DNA from 3 places in the Brevundimonas sp. GW821-FHT12C05 genome. Region 2 is predicted to be linked to each of the others. Evidence: predicted binding sites of a transcription regulator. Region 2 holds the regulator's gene; each other region holds the start of a gene.
What was found. The regulator LexA, encoded in region 2, represses DNA repair genes until DNA is damaged. The targets are predictions, from matches to a motif close to ATGTTCNCNANNTGTTCT.
Positions count from the first base shown of each region.

Region 1 (7,741 bases), 1.4 Mb from region 2:
GCGGATCTGGTTCAGGTCGAGGCCCGGCGCGAGGGCGTCGATGCGGGCCGGGTATCGGCGACGCGGCCCTTCGACGGCTGGATGCGCTCATCCACGCTCTGGCGCGAGCATGCCCGCCGCACCGGCAGCCGGATCAGCCTGGAGCGCGCCGGAGCCGCCGCCTCCGACGCCGCCCGCCACACCACCAGCCCGGACCAGACCGCCGCCGCCGCGATCGAATCCGCCGCCATCCATCTGCTGCGCTTCGACCTGTTCGGCGGCCCGGCGGCCCTGACCGCCGCCCTATCGGATGTGCAGAGCCTGACCTGCGAGCGGCCGGCGACCCGATCGTCCGCCGCCGCCCTGCACGCCCGCCTGTGCGCCCGGCGCGCCCGACTGAGCGGCGACACCCACGCTCTTCTGGACGCCGGCGCCCTGCTGGACGCCGCCGTTCACGACGCCCGCGCCCTGCCGCCGACGGTGGCCGACGAGCTGCGGCTGGACCGCGCCGCCCTGTCGCTGGAGGCCGGGGTGACGCGCCGCGATCCGCGCATGCTGGATCAGGCCGGACGCGACCTGCGCGCGCTGGTGGAAGCGGCCTCGCCCGATCATCGCCCCCTGACCCGCGCCCGCGCGCTTTCGCTGGCCGGCGCCGGCATGGCCGCCCTGGCGGTCCTGGCCCGGGATGACGCCGCGGCCGCCCAAGGCCGGGCCCTGTTCGACGCCGCCGCCGATCAGTTCACCCCTGACCATAGCCCGCTCGACTGGGCCGCCGTGCTGCTGGCCGGGACCAGCAAGGACACGCCGCTGCTGATGCTGGCGCAGGCCGAGGCCCAAACCCGCGAACCGGGCCTGCTGCTGGGCGCTCTGGTGCGCGAGCGGCGCCTGTCCGCCGAAGTCGCGCTGGCCGAGGCCCTCGGCGACCTGACTGCACTGAACGGACTGGAAGCGGTGGTTCGCCGCCGGCTGTCGGAGCCCCTGCGGGTGCAGCCGCTGGACTGGGCCGCCGATCAGATCGGCATGGCGCAGCTGTTCCTGGCCCGCGCCCGCCTGACCGGCGTGGAGGCGCGGTCCGTCGGCCTGATGCTGGCCGAGGCGATGGAGACCGCGCGCGAAATGGGCGCCCCGGCCCTGGCCGACCGCGCCGTGCTGGCGATGCCGGAAGCCGTCGAGATCTAGATCAGCCGCCCAGGGCGACGAAGCCGCCGTTGGCGTGGCACGGCTTGCCGTAGCGCAGCGGCTGGCCGTCCTCGGCCATGACCCGCCCGCCCGCGGCTTCCAGCACCGCCTGCCCGGCGGCGGTATCCCATTCGGACGTCGGACCGGTGCGCGGATAGGCGTCGAAACGGCCCTCGGCGATCAGGCAGAATTTCAGCGAGGAGTCCGTGCCCTGCCACTGGACGCAGCCGTGGCGCGAGGCCAGGCGCGCCGCCTCGTCGTCGGTCATGCTGTGGCTCAGCAGGGCGGTCGGCGAGGCCGGGCGTTCGCGCACCTTGATCGTGGTCCACGCCTCGCCGAAGCGGCGGCGGAAGGCGCCCTTGCCCGGCGCCCCGCTGCGCCAGGTGACCTGGGTCGCGGGGGCGGTGACCACGCCGGCGACCGGGGTGTCCTTGTGGATCAGGGCGATGTTGACGGTGTAGCTCTCGCGGCCTTCGATGAAGCCGCGGGTGCCGTCCAGCGGATCGATCAGCCAGAACCATTCGCCCAGGATCTCGGCGACGCCGTTCGCGGCGACCTGCTCCTCGGCCACGGCCTGCACCTCGGGATAGAGGGCGGCGAGGCGCTGCAGGATCAAGGCCTCGGCCTCGCGGTCGGCCTGGGTGACGGGACTGTCGTCCTTCTTGCTCTCGGCCACGACGCCCGAACGCCAGTACGGAAGGATGACCCGCGCGGCTTCTTCGGTGATGTCGGCCAGCGCCTCGGCCAGGGCGCCCGACGCGAGGTCGGCGATCAGTCGGTTGCTCATGGCCGATCCGATAGAGCATCCGGGCGGTTTGAAGAACCGGCAAATCAGGTCAGCCTTGGGGATACTCCGCCCAACCGCCTCCGGACCCGATGACCGACACCGCGCCGACCACCGCCCTGCCTGACGGGCAGGCCCTCGCGACCCTGGTCGCGGGCAAGCTTTGCCATGACTTCATCAGCCCGGCGGGCGCGATCAGCTCAGGGCTGGACCTGCTCAAGGACCCGTCGGCCCAGGACATGCGCGACGACGCCATGGGCCTGATCGAGGCCAGCGCGAAGAAGATGATCGCCCTGGTCAGCTTCGCCCGCGTCGCCTTCGGCGCCGCGACCTCGGCCGAGCGTTTCTCGGGCGCGGAGCTGGGCGAGCTGGTGTCCGGCCTGACCGAAGGCGGTCGCGCGACGCTGCAATGGGCCGTGACCGAGGGGACCTATTCCAAGCCGCAGTCACGGGCGCTGGTGAACCTGGCCTATCTGACCGTGGCGGCCCTGCCCTCCGGCGGCGTGGCGACCGTGCGCACGCGCGCCGAGGGTGACGGGCTTGTGATCGAGGGGATCGCCGAGGGCGCCCGGGCCCGGCTGAAGGCCGAGGCCGTGGCCGGCCTGGCCGGCCAACCCCTGTCCGAAGGCCTCCCGGGCCAGTGGATCCAGCCCTACTGGCTCTGGCTGACCGCCCACGACGCGGGCGGGACGCTGGAGGTCCAGGTCGAAGACGGCCGCGTGGCGCTGATCGCCCGCATGCCTAACTGACGCTTAAGGCGGTTTCCCAAGGACTCGTTAACCGGCTCAAAGCGATCATAGGCCTAGATGCACACGCGGGCGTTGCGCCTTTGTTTCGCCCCCAGGATACGAACTTGACCCCCAGAACGTGTCTGATCGTCGACGACAGCCGGATCATCCGGAAGGTCGCCCGTCGCATCGTCGAGGGCCTGGGGTTCGAGGTCGACGAGGCCGCCGACGGCTCCGAAGCCCTGGCCTTCTGCGCCGGGTTGATGCCCGAGGTGATCCTGCTGGACTGGTCCATGCCGGTGATGGACGGCCTGACCTTCCTGCGCCGCCTGCGAACCCTGCCCGACGGAGCCGCGCCCAAGGTGCTGTTCTGCACCATCGAGACGCGCGCCGAACGCATCGCCGAGGCCCTGTCCGCGGGCGCCGACGACTATGTGATGAAGCCGTTCGACGGTGAGATCCTGACATCCAAATTCGCCGAGGTGGGAGCCGTCTGACCCCATGTCGCCCGAGGATTTCGATCGCCTGCAATCGCTGATGGCCTCGCGCGCGGGGTTCCGGCTGACGCGCGACCGGATGAAGCTGGCCGAGCACCGCCTGGGCCCCGTGGCCCGGCGCGAAGGGTTCGAGACCGTCGACGCCATGCTGGGCTCGCTGTGGGCCAAGCCGGTGGCGACTCTGGGCTGGTCGATCATCGAGGCCCTGCTGAACCCCGAGACCTGGTTCCGCCGCGACCGTCCGACCTTCGACACCCTGGGCGGCGAACTGCTGCCGGCTCTTAGCCGCGCGCGGACCGGCCAGCCGGTGCGCGTCTGGTCGGCGGGTTGCTCCACCGGGCAGGAGCCCTGGTCGATCGCCATGGCCGCGCTGGACGCCGGCGCCCCGGTCGAGATCGTCGGCACCGACCTGTCGCAGCGCGCGCTGGAGAAGGCCCGCACCGGCGCCTACACCGGCTTCGAAATCCAGCGCGGGCTGAAGGCCGAGACCATGCTGCGCTGGTTCGAACAGGCCGACGACGCCTGGATCGCCAAGCCCCAGCTGCGCGCCACGGTGCATTTCGCCCGCGCCAACCTGCTGGACGCGCCGACCGACGACGCGCGCTTCGACGTCATCTTCTGCCGCAACCTGCTGGACGACATGGAACCGGCGCGGCGGATCCAGGTGCTGGACAACCTCGAGCGGCGGCTGGTCGATGACGGCGTGCTGTTCCTCGGCCCCGACGAGCGGATCGAGGGCGACAGCGTCGCCTTCCGCGCGGTGGCCGGTCGCCGGGGCCTGTTCGTCAAGTCGCCGACGGCCGTGCGCCGGGCGGCCTGATCCCCCTTCGCCAAACCGAATTCCTGTCGTAGCGTCGCTTCCGGTCGTCCCGGGGGAATGTCGACATGCGTCTGTTCTGGCTGATCGGATCGTTGGCTCTGGCGCTGGCCATCGGGGTGCTGACCCTGCAGGTCCCGCGTCCCGTCGCGGCGGACGCCCCCGCGACAACCTTCTCCGCCGGACGGGCCATGGCCGATGTGCGCCAGATCGCGCAACGCCCCCACCCCATCGGCTCGCCTGATCATGCGCGGGTGCAGGCCTATCTGCTGCAGCGCATGGGCGCCCTGGGTCTGCAGACCTCGACCCAGACCGGGCCGATCTCGCCCGGCTCGGCGCGGCGGCTGAGCCAGCAGGGCGGCGATCCGGCGGCGGCCGACTTCAGCGCCACCAATCTTATCGGCGTGCTGCCGGGGCGGAACCCCGCCCTGCCCGCCGTGGCCCTGATGGCCCACTACGACACCGTCCCGCATTCGCCCGGAGCGGCGGACGACACCACGGGCCTGGCGGCGGTGCTGGAGACGGTGCGCGCGATCCGCGCGCGGGGCCCGGCGGAGCGCACCCTGGTGGTCCTGTTCACCGACGGCGAGGAGCTGGACCTGGACGGGGCGCGGGTGTTCTGGGGCGGCCACCCCCTGCGCGACCACATCGGCGCCGTGGTCAATCTGGAGGCGCGCGGCGGCGGCGGCCGAGCCATGATGTTCGAGACCGGACGCGGCAACGCCCAGACCGTCGCCCTGTTCGGCGGGGCGGGGGTTAAGGCCACGGGCGGGGTGACCTCCAACTCCCTGGCCGTCTTCGTCTACGAGACCATGCCCAACGGCACCGACTTCACCGTGCCCAAAGCGCGCGGCGTGCAGGGGGTCAATTTCGCCTTCATCGGCCGGCCCGCACAGTACCACGCCTCCACCTCGACCCCGGAGACCCTGGATCAGGGCAGCGTGCAGCACATCGGCGCGCAGGCGCTGGAGACGGCGGACGCCCTGGTGCGCGCGCGCGCCCTGCCCGCCGCCACGACCAACGCCGTCTACGCCGACGTGTTCGGCCGGTTCGTGATCCACTATCCGCCGGTGATCGGATGGGGGCTGTGGGTCGTGGCCGCCGCCCTGCTGGCCGGCGCCGCGGCGCTGGCGCGGCGGCGCGCGGGCCTGACCTTCGCCGACGTCGGGCGCGGCATGGTCGACGGCCTGTGGTTCCTGACCAGCGGACTGGTGCTGACCCATGCGGTGCGGCTGGCCGGCGGACCTCTGTCGGAGCGGGCCGAGAGCGCGGAGGCCTATTACACCCTGCTGGCCCGGCTGCCGTGGCTGGAGGCGGGCGCGGCGCTGGCCGTGCTGGCCCTGATGCTGGCGGTGCTGGGCGGCCGGACGCGGTCCGACCGGCGCGTGACCGCCGGGGCCCTGGCGGTCCTGACCGTCCTGACCATCGTGCTGGGCGGATTCAATCTCCTGATCGTCGGCGCGGGCGTCGTGGCCGTCGGCCTGTCGCTGGCGCCCGGACTGGCCGCGCGCAGCGTCTGGGGCGGCTGGACCGGACTGATCGCCCTGGCCCTGGTGTTCGCAGCGGGCGCGCAGGCGGCGGCGCCCGAGACGGCCTTCCTGTTCCTGTGGCCGGCCCTGCTGGCCGGGCTGGCGGCGGTCGCCGCGGCCGCGCTCGATCCGGGCCTGACCCGGCCCAAGTCGCTGACCGCCGTCGCGGTCGCCGCCGTCCTGGGCGGGGCCTGGCTGATCGGCATGGCCCACCCGGTCTTCCTCGGCATCGGCATGGACCTGCCCGGGGTGCTGGCCCTGCTCGGCCTGCTGGGCCTCATGCTGGTCCGCCCCTTCAGCCCCGAGCCCGCGGCCGAGCGACCGTTGCTGATGGTCGCGCTGGGCGTGCTGATCCTCGGCGCGGGGCTGTCGGCCTATGCCCAGGCCGCCGAGCCCATGGCCCGCGATCCGCAGGCGTCGTCACGGAACAGCTAGGCCGCCCCAGGCCCAATACGTCAAATTTGGACGTATGAAACCGGAACTGGACGGGGACAGAAAGAGAACATCTTGTGAACCAGAACAAACCATGCACATAGTCCGCCTCACATAACGAGGGGGCGGGTCCATGGCGGGTCTCTCCCGAAACCAGATGGGAATCATGGCAAGGGAGACGAAGGCAGTGTCACAGGCGGCTTTGAAATTGGTGGGCAAGGAAGACGGCGACAAGCAACGCGCCCTCGAGGCGGCGATCGCGCAGATCGATCGCGCCTTCGGCAAGGGCTCGGTGATGAAGCTCGGCAAGGGCGGCGTCGTCGCCGAGATCGCCAGCGTCTCGACCGGATCGCTGGGCCTGGACATGGCGCTCGGCATCGGCGGCCTGCCGCGCGGCCGGGTCATCGAGGTGTTCGGCCCGGAAAGCTCGGGCAAGACGACCCTGGCCCTGCACACCGTCGCGGAAATCCAGAAGGCCGGCGGCGTCGCCGCCTTCGTCGACGCCGAACACGCGCTCGACCCCGGCTACGCCCAGAAGCTGGGCGTGAACCTGGACGACCTGCTGGTCTCGCAGCCCGACACGGGCGAGCAGGCGCTGGAGATCGTCGACACCCTGGTGCGCTCGGGCGCCGTGGACATCGTGGTGGTCGACTCCGTCGCCGCCCTGACGCCGCGCGCCGAGATCGAGGGCGAGATGGGCGACAGCCTGCCCGGCCTACAGGCGCGCCTGATGAGCCAGGCCCTGCGCAAGCTGACCGCCTCGATCAACAAGTCTCAGTGCATCGTCCTGTTCATCAACCAGATCCGTCACAAGATCGGGGTCATGTACGGCTCGCCGGAAACCACGACCGGCGGCAATGCGCTGAAATTCTACGCCTCGGTCCGTCTCGACATCCGCCGCACCGGCGCGATCAAGGACCGCGACGAAGTGGTCGGCAACACCACCCGCGTGAAGGTGGTCAAGAACAAGGTCGCCCCGCCGTTCCGCGAGGTCATCTTCGACATCATGTACGGCGAAGGCATCTCCAAGCTGGGCGAGATCATCGACCTGGGGGTCAAGGCCGGCATCGTCGAGAAGTCAGGCAGCTGGTTCTCCTACGACAGCCAGCGTATCGGCCAGGGCCGCGAGAATGTGCGCGCCTTCCTCAAGGCCAATCCGGATGTCGCCGACTCGATCGAGAAGGCCGTGCGCGCCTCGACCAACAAGATCGCCGACGAACTGCTGGGCACGCCCGAGCCGGACGAGGGCCAGGACCTGGAAGGCTGACGTCAGGCTGAGCCTGGCAAAAGTCCACTAAAGTGCACTCGAAAAAATTTCGGGCGCCCATTTCACCAACACTTCTCCGGCCGGGTTCGCCGACCCGCCATCCGACCCCGCCGGGCCGGGCCGGATGGAGCGGCCGCTCGACCCCCGCCGGGTCGGGCGGCCTTTTTTCATCCGGGCTTGCCAGTCCGGAGGCGGAGAGGGCCGTGCCGCCCTGAGGGCCTCAATCGAACCCGCGCGTCGCGATGGGATTGCCGGACGGGCCGGAAGGGGTGATCGTCGGCGCCGGGAGGACTTCACATGATCAAACCGGGTTCCGGCGCGCGCGCCGCCCTCTTCGCTGGCCTCGCCGGCGGCGCGGCGGACATTCTGACCGCCTTCGTCATCTACCGGCCCGCCTCGCCGGAACAGATCCTGCAGGCGGTGGCCTCAGGACTGCTGGGCCCCGCGGCCTTCCAGGGTGGATGGGGCGCGGCGGCGATCGGGCTGGCCGCGCACTTCGTCCTCGCCGTCATCTGGGGCGTCATCTTCA
Region 1 is NZ_JBXAQS010000001.1:97,260-105,000, reverse strand. It holds gene AC1RRF_RS00415 (hypothetical protein) at 1-1,158, shown strand, start outside; gene cysQ (3'(2'),5'-bisphosphate nucleotidase CysQ) at 1,160-1,945, opposite strand; gene chpT (histidine phosphotransferase ChpT) at 2,035-2,691, shown strand; gene AC1RRF_RS00400 (response regulator) at 2,796-3,167, shown strand; gene AC1RRF_RS00395 (CheR family methyltransferase) at 3,172-3,987, shown strand; gene AC1RRF_RS00390 (M20/M25/M40 family metallo-hydrolase) at 4,053-5,948, shown strand; gene recA (recombinase RecA) at 6,112-7,212, shown strand; gene AC1RRF_RS00380 (hypothetical protein) at 7,510-7,741, shown strand, end outside.
Region 1: a site for LexA is predicted at 6,013-6,030, ahead of recA (recombinase RecA). Genes of this name have one in related genera too.

Region 2 (7,741 bases):
GGTCGATGTCGACAGTCCCGGCGCGGCGGGTCCACGCATCGTCGTCGCCCCGGTGCGCATCCGGGGACTGGAGCCGGATCAGACGCCCGTGCGCATCCGCGCCACCGTGAAGGGCGCGGCGCCCGAGCCCGGCGAGGCGGTGCGCCTGTTCGCCATCCTCAATCCGCCGCCCGCGCCCGCCAGTCCCGGCGCCTACGACTTCGGCCGCACGGCCTTCTTCCAGAGGATCGGCGGGGTGGCGTTCGCGCTCGGCGAGACACGGACGGCCGTTCTGTCCGAGGCGCCGTGGCGGCTGCGCCTGGTCATGCGGATCAACGCCATGCGCTTCGATCTGGCCCAGCGGATCGTGGCCCGGCAGGGCGAGCGGGCGGGCGGGGTGGCGGCGGCCATGACCACGGGCCACGAGGCCTGGCTGGACCCCGCCGAGGTGGATGTCATGCGCGATTCCGGGCTGGCGCACATCCTGTCGATCTCGGGTCTGCACATGGCGGTGGTCGGCGGCTTCGCCTTCTTCCTGGTGCGGCTGCTGATCGCGGCCTGGCCGTGGCTGGCGCTGCGCGTGCCGGGCAAGAAGGCGGCGGCCGTCGCGGGCCTGCTGGCGGTCGGGACCTATCTGGTGGTGTCGGGCGCGCCGCCCCCGGCCGAACGCGCCGCCGTGACCGCCTCCATCGCCTTCCTGGCGATCCTGCTGGACCGTCAGGCGATCACCATGCACGCGCTGGCGGTGGCGGCCCTGGTGGTCCTGCTGCTCCAGCCCGAGGCCATCGTCACGCCCGGCTTCCAGATGTCCTTCGCGGCGACGGCGGCGCTGGTGGCCCTGGTCGAGGCCTGGCCGCAAAGGCCGAGGGAGATCTCCACGCCCTGGCCGATCCTGATGGCGCAGCGGGCGGGCGCCTGGGTCGGGGCGGCGGTGTTGGCCAGTCTGGTGGCGGGGGCGGCGACGGGGCCATTCGCCATGCAGCATTTCAACCGCTCGGCCATGTACGGGCTGGCGGCCAATCTGGCGACGGCGCCGTTGTCGGACTTCCTGATCATGCCCGCCCTGGCGCTGGGAGCCCTGTTGGAGCCGATCGGGCTGGGCGCGCCCTTCCTGTGGCTGGCGGCGCGGGGCATCGACCTGATGCTGGCCATCGGCGAATGGGTCGCGGGCCTGCCAGGCGCGGTGCGGACCATCGCCAGCGCGCCGGACATCGTCCTGCCGATCGCCTTCCTCGGGGTGCTGTTCTGTTGCCTGTGGCGGGGCCCGCTTCGGTGGCTGGGCCTGCCGCTGGCCTGCGCGGTGCTGATCTGGCCGCGCGATCCGGCGCCGGACCTGTGGATCGGCGACGCCGGCACGCAGGCGGCCTTCATCCAGCAGGGACAGGCCGTGATCGTCCGGCCGGGCGTGCGTCAGTTCGCGGTGGATGTCTGGACCCGGCGGCGCGGGTTGGAGGCGGTGGATCGGCCGGTCGAGGGTTGGACCTGCGGCCGGTTCTCGTGCGCGCCGGAGACCAGGGGGCCTGTGGCGCTGTGGTGGGGCCGCCGAGCGCCGTCGGCGGAGCAACTGGACGCCCTGTGCCGGTCAGCGCCGGTGGTCAGCGTGCGGGGCGAACTGGCCGCGCTCCCGACGTCCTGCGACGGGCGGCTGGTGCTGGACGGGCTGGACTACGCCCGGGGCGGGGCGGTGGAGCTGAAACACGAAGGGCCCGCCGCAGCGAACCGCTGGCGAGCCCTGTGGGTGTCGGACGTCCGCGGCGACCGGCCGTGGAGCCGGTTCGGCGACGCCGAGGTTCAGTGATAGCGGCGGATCAGGCCGACCAGCTTGCCCTGCACGGCGACCTGGTCCGAGCCGTAGATTTTGGTTTCGTAGTTGCGGTTGGCGGGCTCCAGCGCGATGGAGGCGCCCTTCTTGCGCAGGCGTTTCAGAGTCGCCTGCTCGCCCTCGACCAGGGCCACGACGATCTCGCCGGACGAGGCGTTCTCGGTCGATTTGATGATCACCAGATCGCCGTTGAGGATGCCGGCCTCGATCATCGAGTCGCCCTCGATCTCGAGCAGATAGTGTTCGCCCGAGCCCAGCATGGCCTCCGGCACCGGATAGCGGGCGGTCTCGTGCTCGATGGCGTCGATGGGCGTGCCCGCCGCGATCTTGCCCATCAGCGACAGTTCGCGGGTGTCGTTGGCCGGTTCGGCGGCCTGGGGGCGTCCGCCGCCCTCGATCACGCCCGGCTTGAAGCCCGCATGGCCGCGCGGCGCGCCCTGCGTCGCCTGTTCCGGCAGTTTGGTGACCTCCAGCGCCCGGGCGCGGTGCGCCAGGCGGCGGATGAAGCCGCGCTCCTCCAGCGCCGTGATCAGGCGGTGGATGCCCGACTTGGACGCCAGATCCAGCGCCTCCTTCATTTCGTCGAAGGACGGAGACACGCCGGTCTCCTGAATCCGCTCGTGGATGAACATGAGCAGTTCGTGCTGTTTGCGGGTGAGCATGCAGACCTCGAGGCGAATCCGGTTTCCAGAACGCTAGCGGAACAAACCGCAAACGTCCAGAAACTGTTCCTGAGGTGTTCCGGTTAAGGCAGGGTTACCGGCGCGCCGTTGTTGCGAAGCTCGACCGGCGATGACACGACAGGGCGGAGCGGGAGGCGAAGATGCGACAGAGGCTGAACGACGCCTGGCGGTCGGTCGTGGACACCACGACAGGCGTGATCCGGTTCAATGGCCGGTCGCGCATCGTCGACGTCGTCTATTTCTGGATCGCCACGACCGTGGTTCAAGCGATCGCCCTGATCCTGATCGACCCTCTCGACTGGGATATACATTGGTGGGCCGGGGCGGCGGTCAGGATGTTGGTCATCTTGCCGGTTTTCGCCCTGTTCTGCCGCCGGCTGCACGATCAGGGCCTGTCAGGCTGGTTCGCGCTGATCGTCCTGCCGCTGCCGGCGATCAATCTGTATCAGTCCTACCGGGCGACCTTCGCGGTGCTGAACCCACGGTGGCTGGCCGAGCCCTCGCCCGTTGAGGGCCTCTTCCCGTGGATGATGGGGCTGGCGCTGATCTTACTGATCCTGCTGCTGCGGCCGGGTCAGAAGGGCGCGAACCGGTATGGACCCGATCCGCGCGAAGCGGCTCAGCCCAGCAGCGCCCGCGTCGCCGCCTCAACGTCGTCCTGACGCATCAGGCTTTCGCCGACGAGGATGGCCTGGGCGTGGGCGTCGGAGACCTGCTGCACATCGTCCGGAGTGAAGATGCCGCTTTCGGCCACCAGCAGGGCGCGGACCGGGCTGAGCATGGCCAGCCGTTCGGTGGTCTCCAGGTCGACCTCGAAGGTGCGCAGGGAGCGGTTGTTCACGCCCACCAGATCGCCGCCCAGCTTGCAGGCGCGGGCCATCTCGGCCTCGTCATGGGTCTCGATCAGGGCGTCCATGCCGAAGCGTTCGGCCTCCGACAGGAGCTCGGCGGCCAGCTTGTCGTCGATCATGGCCAGGATGATCAGGATGCAGTCGGCGCCCAGGGCCCGGCTCTCGGCCACCTGCCACGGATCGACCAGGAAGTCCTTGCGCAGGCAGGGCAGGGCGACCGCGTCGCGGGCGGCGGCCAGATAGGCGTCGTCCCCCTGGAAGCTGGGGCCGTCGGTCAGGACCGACAGGCAGGCGGCGCCGCCGCGCTCATAGGCCCGGGCGAGGGCCGGCGGATCGAAGTCGGGGCGGATCAGGCCCTTCGACGGGCTGGCCTTCTTGATCTCGGCGATCAGGGCCGGACGGGCGGTGTCGTCGAACCGGTTCTCCAGCGCGGCGCGGAAGCCGCGCGGGGCGGAGGCGAGGGCGGCGCGCGCCTCGACCGCGTCCTGCGACAAGGCGGCCTTGCGGGCGGCGACGTCCTCGCGCTTGTACGCGGCGATGCGGTCCAGCACGTCGGTCACGCCGGCTCCTCTTCCTCGATGGGGGTGTTGGTGACGGCGACCAGCTCGGCCAGCGCCTTCGACGCGCGGCCGTCGTCGATGACGGCGGCGGCCTGGGCCGCGCCCTCGGCCAGATCAGCGGCCTTGTCGGCCACCACCAGCCCGGCGGCGGCGTTCAGCAGCACCACGTCGCGATAGGCGCCCTTCGCCCCGTCCAGCAGGGCGGTCAGGGCGGCGGCGTTCGCCTCGGCGTCGCCGCCGCGGATGGCCGAGAGGTCGTGGCGGGCCAGTCCGGCGTCCTCGGGCGTGACGGTGAAGCGGCGCACGGCGCCGTCCTTCCATTCCGCCACCTCGGTCTCGCCGGTGACGGTCAGTTCATCCAGGCCCTGGCCGTGCACCGTCCAGGCCCGCACGGCGCCCAGGCGGCCCAGCACCTCGGCCAGGGGCTCCAGCAGGCGGGGGTCATAGACGCCCATCACCTGCCGCTTCGCCTGCGCCGGATTGGACAGCGGGCCCAGCAGGTTGAACACGGTGCGGAAGCCGATCTCAGCCCGCACCGGCCCGACGTGGCGCATGGCGCCGTGGTAGGAGGGGGCGAACAGGAAGGCGATCCCGGCCCGGTCCAGCGCGCGCAGCTGCTGCGCCTGCGTGGCCGCCAGGTTGACGCCCAGCACCGCCAGCACGTCGGAGGAGCCGGACCTGGAGCTCAGCGCCCGGTTGCCGTGCTTGGCGACCTTAAGGCCCGCGCCCGCCAGCACCAACGCCGCCGCCGTGGAGATGTTGAAGGTGTGCTGGCCGTCGCCGCCGGTGCCGCAGGTGTCGATGACGTCCCACGGATGGTCCAGCGTCAGGGCCGCCTCGCGCATGGCGGTGGCGAAGGCCGCGATCTCGCCCACCGTCTCGCCACGGATGCGCAGGGCGGTGACGGCGGCGGCGACCTGGGCCGGCGTCGGCTCGCCGCGCAGGCAGGCGGCGAAGAAGGCGTGCGCCTCGGCGTCCGACAACGTCTTGCCGTCGACCAGCTTGGCCAGCAGGGGCTTGAAGGTGTCGGCCACCTCAGACCATCGCCCGGCGCTTCACGCCCGCGAGGTCCAGGAAGTTGGCCAGCAGATCGTGGCCGTGCTCGGTGGCGATCGACTCCGGGTGGAACTGCACGCCGTGGATGGGGCGGGTCTTGTGGGCCAGGCCCATGATCTCGCCGTCGGCGGTCCAGGCGGTGACCTCCAGCACGTCCGGCAGGGTCTCGCGCTTCACCGCCAGCGAGTGGTAGCGCGTGGCCGTGAACGGCGAGGGCAGGCCGCGGAACACGCTCTTGCCCTCGTGCAGGATCGGCGAGGTCTTGCCGTGCATCAGGGCCTTGGCGCGGATCACGTCGCCGCCGAACGCCTGGCCCATGGCCTGATGGCCCAGGCAGACGCCGAAGATCGGCATGTCCAGCGGCGCGGTGTCGATCAGGGCCAGGCAGACGCCGGCCTCGTTGGGCGTGCACGGACCGGGCGACAGCAGCACCGCCTCGGGCTTCAGCGCCCAGGCCTGCGCCGCCGTCAGGTCGTCGTTGCGCACGACGCGCGTCTCCGCGCCCAACTCCGCGAGGTAGTGGACGAGGTTGTAGGTAAAGCTGTCGTAGTTATCGACGACGAGGATCATGACTTGGCTTCTAGGGACTACGGCCCGCCGCGCCAAGCGCCCAAGGCGCCTCAGGGGTCGGTAAGATTGCGTTAACTGTATTGGATCGAATTGGGACTCTTCGAACGGGGAGGCTCGAATGGCCGACGGCATCCAGAAGGCGCGTATCCTGCTGACCGCTCCGGCGGTCGCGCCGGTCAGTCCGTGGTCCGCGCTCGGCGCGGCGGCCCTGGCCGCGACGGCGGCGATGCTGATGGCCGGGGTGATGATCCTGGGGCCGGGCGTCCGCTTCCAGGAGCCGGCGGCGATCATGGGCGACCGCTAGGGTCGCCTGACGCTCCGCATCAACAGTTTCGCTGCGATCGCCGCACCATCCGGCCGGATCGTCTCGGCCACGGCAGTCGCGCGCGTCTGGGTCTCCGGTGCGAGCGCCCGCTCGAGCGCCTGGGTCAGGCTTTCGAAGGTCGGCGTTGATCCTTCATGCGCCACGCCCACCCCCAGGTCCTCGACCCGCGCGGCCCAGAACGGCTGATCCACGATCTGGGGCACGATGACCTGGGGCGCGCCGGCGCGGGTCGCCGTGGTGGTTGTGCCGGCGCCTCCATGGTGGATGGCGGCGGCGACCCGCCCGAACAGGGCCTGCTGGTTGACCTCGCCGACGAGGAAACAGTCGTCCCTGTCGTCGATCAGGGCGTTGTCGGCCCAGCCGCTGGCCAGGACGACGCGCCGGCCGTGCGCTCGCGCCGCCTCGATCGCCGTGACGGCGGCGGCCTTGGTGCTGGGCAGGTTGATGCTGCCGAATCCGACATAGACCGGCGGCGTGCCCGCATTCAGGAAGGTACTCAACTTGGGTGACAGAGGCCGTTCGTCGGGCAGAATCCAGGCCCCGGTTTGAACCGGGGCGCTCATGTCCGTCGGCTCCCACGGCCAGAGAATCGGGTCCGAGGCCAGTAGAGGGCGGTCGCCGAAGACGTGGTCGCGGACGTTGTCGACCGGCGCCAGGCCGACAGCGATACGCTGGGCGTTCACCGCCTCGCCGAACAGCTCGTCCATGGTCTGGGCGTTCAATGCCCACAGCTCGCGTGCGTTAGTCACCTCGGGCGGCAAGGGGCGGCCGGGACGGGGGAAGGGCCAGTGATGATCCGACGGCAAGGACAGCGGACAGAAGATCCCTGACCGATGGGGCAAGCCCCGCCGCTCGGCGACGCATTGGGCGGCGGCGGTCGAGGGGAACAGACCGGTCGAGACGATCGCATCGCATCCGGCCGCGACGGCGTCGAGCGCCTCATACTGGGCCGGGATCATGATGGCCGAGAGCGCGGGCAGGGGCTTGGGCTCGCGCCGCGCCGCCTCGATCCAGTCGCGCACCGACATGAAAGCCGGTGCGTGCTCGACGCCGGCGCGCTCGAGCAGATCGATCAAGTCCGCATCCGGCGGCGTCGACACGATCGCCTCGACGCCCAGACCCTTGAGAGCGACCGCCAAGGCCGCCAGGGGCTCGACGTCGCCGCGCGAGCCATAGGTCGATAAGAGAATACGCATGCCGGGCCCCCTCCTTTGCCGAAGGGAGCGCAATTTGCGCATATAAAGCCGTTCGCCAATTCTTGAACGAAACTGTTTCGTCCCCAACTCCAAAGCAAGCTGGGGAGGTCAGGATCGTTCGGCGATCCGAAACCCACCGCCCATCCACTCAGAATCTGAAGCCGTGCGGTCGCCAGACGCCCGATTTCGTCTGCTTCAGCCGTTGCCGAACGGATAGCGCCAGGCTTCGTCCGCCGCCCGCATGGGCGCACGCGCCTTGGCCCGGGTCTCGGCGTATTCCGCCGCCGGATCGCTGTCGGCGACGACGCCGGCGCCCGCCTGCACATGGATCTGGCCGTCGGCGAACAGGGCGGTGCGCAGGACGATGCAGATGTCCGCCTCGCCGCCCGCCGAGATATAGCCGACCCCGCCGCCGTAGCCGACGCCGCGCTTCAGCTCTTCCAGCTCGTCGATGATCTCCATCGCCCGCACCTTGGGCGCGCCCGACAGGGTGCCGGCGGGCAGGGCCGCCAGCAGGGTGTCGACCGCGTCCAGTTTCGGATCGGCCACGCCCTGCACGTCCGAGACGATGTGCATGACCGAACTGTAGCGCTCGACCTTGAAGCTTTCGGTGACCTCGACCGTGCCCGGCGCGGACACCCGGCCCACGTCGTTGCGGCCCAGGTCCAGCAGCATCAGGTGCTCGGCGCGCTCCTTGGG
Region 2 is NZ_JBXAQS010000001.1:1,485,860-1,493,600, reverse strand. It holds gene AC1RRF_RS07095 (ComEC/Rec2 family competence protein) at 1-1,777, shown strand, start outside; gene lexA (transcriptional repressor LexA) at 1,771-2,463, opposite strand; gene AC1RRF_RS07085 (DUF805 domain-containing protein) at 2,625-3,146, shown strand; gene trpC (indole-3-glycerol phosphate synthase TrpC) at 3,104-3,895, opposite strand; gene trpD (anthranilate phosphoribosyltransferase) at 3,892-4,929, opposite strand; gene AC1RRF_RS07070 (anthranilate synthase component II) at 4,931-5,521, opposite strand; gene AC1RRF_RS07065 (hypothetical protein) at 5,640-5,825, shown strand; gene AC1RRF_RS07060 (glycosyltransferase) at 5,822-7,042, opposite strand; gene trpE (anthranilate synthase component I) at 7,238-7,741, opposite strand, start outside.

Region 3 (7,741 bases), 270 kb from region 2:
ATCGGCCCAGCTGAAGGCCAACCCGGCCGCGATCGCCGCCGCGCCTGTCCCGCTCCGCGCGGCCCTGATCAAGGCGACCCAGCTGTTCGAGTCGGTGCTGTCGCGCCACGCCCGCGCCGTCGAGGCCGCCCGCGTCATCTCCGAAGGCCTGGTCAAGACGATCGCCGCCGAGGTCGCCAGCCAGCGCGGCTCCCCCTCCGCCTACGGCGCATCGGGACAGGCGAACACGGGCGACGGTCGCGCCGTGGCGCTGAACCGGACGGCGTGATCCAGACGTTCGTGCAAACGCGGCTTTAACGTCAGCGACAGTAAGCATCTGGAATGACGATTAAATCGCGCCTTCTCGGCATGGCGTTCGCCTCCTCCGACGTCCTCTTCGAGCTGGACGGAGACAAGGTCACCTTCGCCATCGGCGTGGGACCGGTCGCGGGCGTCGATCCGGCCGCCGCATGGACCGGCCAGGGCCTGAGCGCCCTGCTCGGCAAATCCTGCCTTGATCGCGTGGCCGTCGCCATGGCCGCCCTGAAGCCGGGCGTACGCTCGGCGCCGATCGAGGTCGAGGTCATCGCCGGCGAGGGGCAGGTCCGCCGCGCCGTCCTGCGCGCCTTCCTGCTGCCCGATCTCGCCCCCTTCGTTTCCTGCGCCATGGCCTGGCAGGGGGCGGCCTATCAGGCCGTCGCACCCAAGACCGAACCGGTGCTGGACGCGCGGGGCCTGCTGAAGCGGCTGGGCGCCCTGCTGGCCGTCGGCGGCACCGGCCCCGAGCTGTCCGTCGACTTCCTTGAGATCCCCGGGCTCGGCGCGCTGGACGAGCCGCATCGCAGGGCCGGCGCGCGGATCGAGGCGCGGCTGCAGCTGGCCTCCGTCGGCGGGATCAGCGCGGCCCGCCTGGCCCCCGACCGCTTCGCCCTGATGCGCGACTCCGCCGACATCGTCGACCTGGCCGAAGAGATCCGCGCCATGGGTCTGGCCGAGGGGGTGAACCTGTCGCCGGTCGCCACCCGGGCCGAGATCGGTCGGGCCGAGGCCGCCGTCGCCGTACGCACCCTGCGTTTCGCTCTGGAAGACTGCCTGAAGGACGGCGCGGCCGCCGGCGACCGGTTCAGCGCCCGCCTGCAACGCACGGTGCAGGATGCCGACCGGTTCCGCGCCATCGTGCGCAGCCGTGACTTCAGCCTCGTCTGGCAGCCCATCGTCGCGCTGGACAGCCGCGCGGTGCACCATTTCGAGGCCCTGAGCCGCTTCGGCGGCGCGGCCTCCGCCCCGACCGGCCCGATCGCCATGGCCGAGGAACTGGGCCTGATCGACGATTTCGACCTGGCGGTGGCCGAGAAGGCCCTGACCCAGCTGCGCCGTCCCGGCTTTGGCCTGGTCAAGGCGGCGATCAACGTCTCGGGCGCTTCGCTGGCCGACGGCCGCTATGTCGAGGGGCTGCTGCGCATGACCGCCGCCGCCCCGGACATCCGCAAGCGGCTGATGGTCGAGATCACGGAGACGGCCGACGTGGTCGATCTGGACGGCGCCAACCATCGCCTGGCCGCGTTGCGCGCGGCGGGCGTCAAGGTCTGCCTGGACGACTACGGCGTCGGCGCGGCCTCCCTGACCTATCTGCGCAAGCTCTCGATCGACATCCTGAAACTGGACGGCGGCTTCGTGCGCGAGATCGAAACCGATCCCAAGGTCCGCACCCTGGCCACCCACCTGGTCGGCCTCTGCCGCGACCTGAAGATCGCCACCGTGGCCGAGATGGTCGAGACCGAGGGGCAGGCCGCGGCGATGACGTCGCTCGGCGTCGACTTCGGTCAGGGCTGGCTGTTCGGCCGTCCGACCGAGACCCCGGTCGTCGCCGCGCCCGTGGGCGCCGCCCGCCGTAAGGGCGAGATCGCCGGCTGGGGCTAAAGCGCCACGGTCCTCTCGACGCCGACGGCGTCCAGGAAGTCCGGGTCATGGCTGACCACGACCAGGGCACCGTCATAGCCGCGCAGGGCCGCTTCCACCGCCGCGACCGAATCGAGATCCAGGTGATTGGTCGGCTCGTCGAGGATCAACAGTTGCGCCGGGCGGACGCCGCCCGTGACGCAGGCCAGCGCCGCCCTCAGTCGTTCACCCCCTGACAGCGTTCCCGCCGTCCGCTGCGCCGCCGTGTTGCGGAACAGGAAGCGCGCCAGCGCCGCATGGGCGTCGTTCGGCGTCGCATCCGGATTGATGCGGCGGTAGGCCTCCACCAGGGTCTCGTCCGGCCGCAGCAGCAGCGCCGCCTGATCCAGCAGGGCCGCGGTCACCGGTCGCGCGATCCGGCCCGAGGTCGGCTCCAGCACTCCGGCGATCAGCTTCAGCAGGGTCGACTTGCCCGCGCCGTTCGCGCCGGTCACGGCTACCCGTTCGGGCCCGGTCAGCTTCAGCGACACGGGTCCCACGATCCGCCGCCCGCCGGGCGCGTCCCAGGCGACGGCGTCCAGTTCGAGCACCGTCCGGCCCGGGGCCAACCCTGTCGGCGGCATGGGAATATCCAGCGCCCGCACCCGCTCCACCTTCTCGCGCGCGGCGGCCAGGTCCGCCTCCGCCGCCTCGGCCCGGCGTTCGGCCAGCTTGTTCTCGCGCGCGCCGGAATTCTCCGCCCGCTCGGCCATGGCGCCCAGCAGGATCTTCGGCTCGGACTTCCGCATCGCGAAGGCGCGTCCGGCCCGATCACGGCGGGCCTTCTTCTCGACCGCCTTCTGCCCTTCGCGGGCGACCCGGGCCGCCTCGCGCCCGGCCGTGTCCAGATCCCGCTCGGCCGCGGCGCGCTCGGCGTCCTTGCGTTCGGCATAGAGATCATAGCCGCCGCCGTAGACCGCGACGCCGAGGCTCGACAGCTCGACGATGCGGTCCATCCGGCGCAGCAGGGCCCGATCATGGCTCACCGCCAGAACCCCGCCGGGCCAGCGGGCCAGCACCTCGGCGATGCGTTCGCGGCCGTCGCGGTCCAGATGGTTGGTCGGCTCGTCCAGCAGCAACAGGTCCGGCGGATCCATCAGCAGGGCGGCCAGTCGCAGACGGGTCTGTTCCCCGCCGCTCAGCGAAGCCGTCTCGCGCGACAGGTCCAGCGCCTCCAGCCCGACCTCGGCCAGGACTTCGCCGATACGGCTTTCCAGCGTCCAGTCGGCGGCGTCCAGGTCTTCCGCCGTCCCCTCGCCCGCGAGGATGCGCGTCAGCACGGCCAGCGCGGCGGCGGCGCCGAGCGTCCCCGCCGCCGTCTCGCCGGACGCCGGCTCGCCGCGCTGTTCCAGCCACGCGACGGTCCCGGCGCGGCTGATCGCGCCTTCGGCAGGGGCGGACAGGCCGGCGATCAGGCGCAGAAGCGTGGTCTTGCCCGAGCCGTTGCGGCCGACAAGTCCTGTGCGCTCCCGCCCGAAGACGAGGCTCAGATCAGAAAATAGGGTGGAACCGTCAGGCGTTCGGGCCGCGACGCGATCGAGCGTCACGAGTGCGGATGCGGACGGGTTTCGGCTTGGGAGCGAGGGCATAGGCGAGCACGAGCAGCAGAGGAGCGGAAAGGGCGAAACCGATTTCCAGCGTGCTGATCATGATCGTCGGGCCTCCAGTGAACTCACTCGAAGCGAAGAGGATGGGCGCCCGAAGCCCTGCACGCAACCCCTTTCGGCTCTGGCGGCGCTGACGAGACCGTGAAAGGTTGGGTGTCTGGAGGATTTTCCATGCGTCTTTTCGCCCGCCTCGCGGTCGTTGCGGCCCTGCTCTCGGTCAGCGCCTGCGCTCATGGGACGCCGCCTGAGGCGCCTCCAGTCGTGGCCGACTATGCACCGCTGGCCGGCCAGCCCACCGGCCCCCACGCCCGTCTCTACGCCGACTGCATCGCGCAGGCCGCGGGCTCGGGCGCCTACCGGCAGGTGATCGACGGCGGCGAGGAACTGTTGCTGTTCACCTGCACCGGTCCGCTCGCCCAGCGCTTCTATGAGGCGCTGGGACCGCATAGCGCGGCCATGGGCACGGGTTTCACCCAGGACGGCCGCAGCGCCCGCTCGACCGCACGGGTCCAGAAGAACCTGATCGGAGTCGACTATTGCTCGGTCGACGCGTCCGGCGGCGATCCGCGCTGCGTCCTGACGTTCAACGCGGGTGACTTCCTGATCGCCGACTGACGCGGGGTCGCACGGTCTGGCGGGGCCTGCCCGCCCGGCCTAGATCAACACCATGACCCATGCCGACACCGCCGAAGCCTTCGCCGCCCGCCGCAAGGCCGCGACGGACCGCATCCGCGCCGAGACCGGCATCGACGAGGCCATGATCGACCGGCTGGTGGAGACCTTCTATGGCAAGGTCCGCGATGACGCCCTGATCGGTCCGGTCTTCGCCGCGCGAGTCGAGGACTGGGGCCCGCATCTGGCGCAGATGAAGCTGTTCTGGTCGTCGGTGGCGCTGTCGACGGGGGTCTATCAGGGCCGGCCGATGCCGAAACACCTTCCCCTGCCGATCGACGCCACCCATTTCGACCGCTGGCTTGAGCTGTTCGACGCGACCACCCAGGAAATCTGCCCGCCCGTCGCCGCCGCCCACTTCATGGAGCGCGCCCGCCGCATCGCCGAAAGCCTTGAACTCAGTCTGGCTCATGCCGCCAACACCCTGTTGAGGCCGGGCGAGCGGTATCTGCGCAAGGCGGAGGCATGGTCGCCGTCCGAATAGGCGTCCTGCTGCCAACTGCTGTCAGCAGTCTGGCGCCAGATGCTGACAGTTCCTATAATGTTCTTGCTGATTTCAGCGAAACATCCCCCATATAGCGCTGTCGCGCCGGACCCTGCCCGGCCCTCTCCGCGTTCCCGGATTCCATGACCGAAAAGCACAACTTCATCCGCGTGCGCGGCGCACGCGAACATAATCTCAAGGGCGTCGACCTCGACATTCCGCGCGAGAAGCTGGTGGTCATGACCGGGCTGTCGGGCTCGGGCAAAAGCTCGCTGGCGTTCGACACCATCTACGCCGAGGGCCAGCGCCGCTATGTCGAGAGCCTGAGCGCCTACGCCCGCCAGTTCCTGGAGCTGATGGGCAAGCCCGACGTCGACCTGATCGAGGGTCTGTCGCCGGCCATCTCGATCGAACAGAAGACGACGTCCAAGAACCCGCGCTCGACGGTCGGCACGGTGACCGAAATCCACGACTACATGCGCCTGCTGTGGGCGCGGGTCGGGGTGCCCTATTCACCCGCCACCGGCCTGCCGATCGAAAGCCAGACCATCTCCATGATGGTCGACAAGCTGACCGCCCTGGCCGACGGCGAGCGCATCCTGCTGCTCGCCCCCGTCGTGCGCGGCCGCAAGGGCGAGTACAAGAAGGAGATGGCCGAGTGGCAGCGCTCGGGGTTCCAGCGCGTGAAGATCGACGGCGAGTTCTACGCCATCGAGGACGCCCCGGCGCTGGACAAGAAGTTCAAGCACGACATCGACATCGTCGTGGACCGCATCGTCACCAAACAGGGGCTCGAGGGCCGCTACGCCGACAGCCTGCAGACCGCGCTGGGTCTGGCCGAAGGCATCGCCGTGGCCGAATGGGCCAACACCATGGAAGGCGAGACCGGCCCGCGCCGCATCACCTTCTCCGAGAAGTTCGCCTGCCCGGTCTCGGGCTTCACCATCAGCGAGATCGAGCCGCGGCTGTTCTCGTTCAACAACCCCTTCGGCGCCTGTCCGGTCTGTGACGGCCTGGGGGTCAAGCTGGCCTTCGACGCCGACATGGTGGTGCCGGACAAGGACAAGACCCTGCACGGCGGCGCGGTCGCCCCGTGGTCACGCGGTCCCTCGCCGCTCTACACCCAGACGCTGCAGTCGCTGGCGCAGCACTACGGCTTCTCGATGGACAAGCCGTGGCGCGACCTGCCGGGCAAGGCCCAGACGGTGATCCTGCACGGCTCGGGCGGCGAGAAGATCAAGTTCGTCTATGACGACAACGCCCGCAAATATGAGACCTCCAAGGCCTTCGAAGGTGTCCTGCCCAACCTCGAACGCCGCTGGCGCGAGACGGACTCGGCCTGGGTGCGCGAGGAGCTGGGCCGCTTCCAGTCCGAGACCCTGTGCGAGAGCTGTGGCGGCAAGCGGCTGAAGCCCGAGGCCCTGGCGGTCAAGGTCGGCGGCCAGGACATCGCCGAGGTGTCGTGGCTGTCGATCAAGAGAGCCTACGACTGGGTCAGCGCCCTGCCCGACCACCTGACCGAAAAGCAGATGGAGATCGGCCGCCGCATCCTGAAGGAAATCTCGGACCGCCTGCGGTTCCTGAACAACGTCGGCCTGGACTACCTCAGCCTGTCCCGCTCCTCGGGCACCCTGTCCGGCGGCGAGAGCCAGCGCATCCGTCTGGCGTCGCAGATTGGCTCGGGCCTGACGGGCGTGCTCTACGTCCTCGATGAGCCGTCGATCGGCCTGCACCAGCGCGACAACACCCGGCTGCTGGAAAGCCTGATGGGCCTGCGCGACCTCGGCAACTCCGTGCTCGTGGTCGAGCATGACGAGGAAGCGATCCTGAGCGCCGACTATGTCATCGACATGGGCCCCGCCGCCGGCGTCCACGGCGGCCAGGTCTGCGCCGAAGGCACGCCCGCCGAGGTGATGGCCAATCCGAACTCCCTGACCGGCAAATACCTGACCGGCGAGCGCGAGATCGAACTGCCGCCCGAGGGCCGCCGCCCCGTCAACCGCAAGAAGATGCTGAAGATCAGCGGCGCGACCGGCAACAATCTGAAGAACGTCACCGGCGAGATCCCCGGCGGCCTGTTCACCTGCGTCACCGGCGTGTCCGGCGGCGGCAAGTCCACCTTCACAATCGAGACCCTGTACAAGGCCGCCGCGCGCCGTCTGCACAACGCGTCCGACGCCCCCGCCCCTTTCGACCGCATCGAGGGGCTGGAGATGTTCGACAAGGTCATCGACATCGACCAGTCGCCCATCGGCCGCACGCCGCGCTCGAACCCGGCCACCTACACCGGCGCCTTCGGGCCCATCCGCGACTGGTACGCCGGGCTGCCGGAATCCAAGGCGCGCGGTTACGGGCCCGGGCGGTTCTCGTTCAACGTCAAGGGCGGGCGCTGCGAGGCCTGTCAGGGCGACGGCCTGATCAAGATCGAGATGCACTTCCTGCCGGACGTCTACGTCACCTGCGACGTCTGCCACGGCAAACGGTACAACCGCGAGACGCTGGAGATCGTGTTCAAGGGCAAGTCCATCTCGGACGTGCTGGACATGACGGTCGAGGAAGCCGCGCGCTTCTTCACCGCCGTGCCGTCGATCCGGGACAAGATGCTGACGCTGGAGCGGGTCGGCCTGGGCTACGTCAAGGTCGGCCAGTCGGCCACCACCCTGTCGGGCGGCGAGGCCCAGCGGGTCAAGCTGTCCAAGGAGCTGTCGAAGCGGGCCACCGGCAAGACCCTCTACATCCTCGACGAGCCCACCACGGGCCTGCATTTCGAGGACACCCGCAAGCTGCTGGAAGTGCTTCAGGAACTGGTCGAGAACGGCAACACCATCGTCGTGATCGAGCACAACCTGGATGTCATCAAGGTCGCCGACTACCTGCTGGACTTCGGTCCCGAGGGCGGCGACGGCGGCGGTGAGATCGTCGCGGTCGGCACCCCGGAAGAGGTCGCGGCCAATCCCGCCAGCTGGACCGGCAAATACCTCAAGGAGGTGCTGGACCGCCATGAGCAACGCCGCAAGGCGCGCGTGGCGGGCTTGTCAGCGTCGGCAGAGAAGAAGCCGGC
Region 3 is NZ_JBXAQS010000001.1:1,220,736-1,228,476, reverse strand. It holds gene AC1RRF_RS05720 (flagellar basal-body protein FlbY) at 1-268, shown strand, start outside; gene AC1RRF_RS05715 (EAL domain-containing protein) at 322-1,899, shown strand; gene AC1RRF_RS05710 (ABC-F family ATP-binding cassette domain-containing protein) at 1,896-3,464, opposite strand; gene AC1RRF_RS05705 (hypothetical protein) at 3,430-3,567, opposite strand; gene AC1RRF_RS05700 (hypothetical protein) at 3,696-4,139, shown strand; gene AC1RRF_RS05695 (group III truncated hemoglobin) at 4,192-4,680, shown strand; gene uvrA (excinuclease ABC subunit UvrA) at 4,824-7,741, shown strand, end outside.
Region 3: a site for LexA is predicted at 4,727-4,744, ahead of uvrA (excinuclease ABC subunit UvrA). Genes of this name have one in related genera too.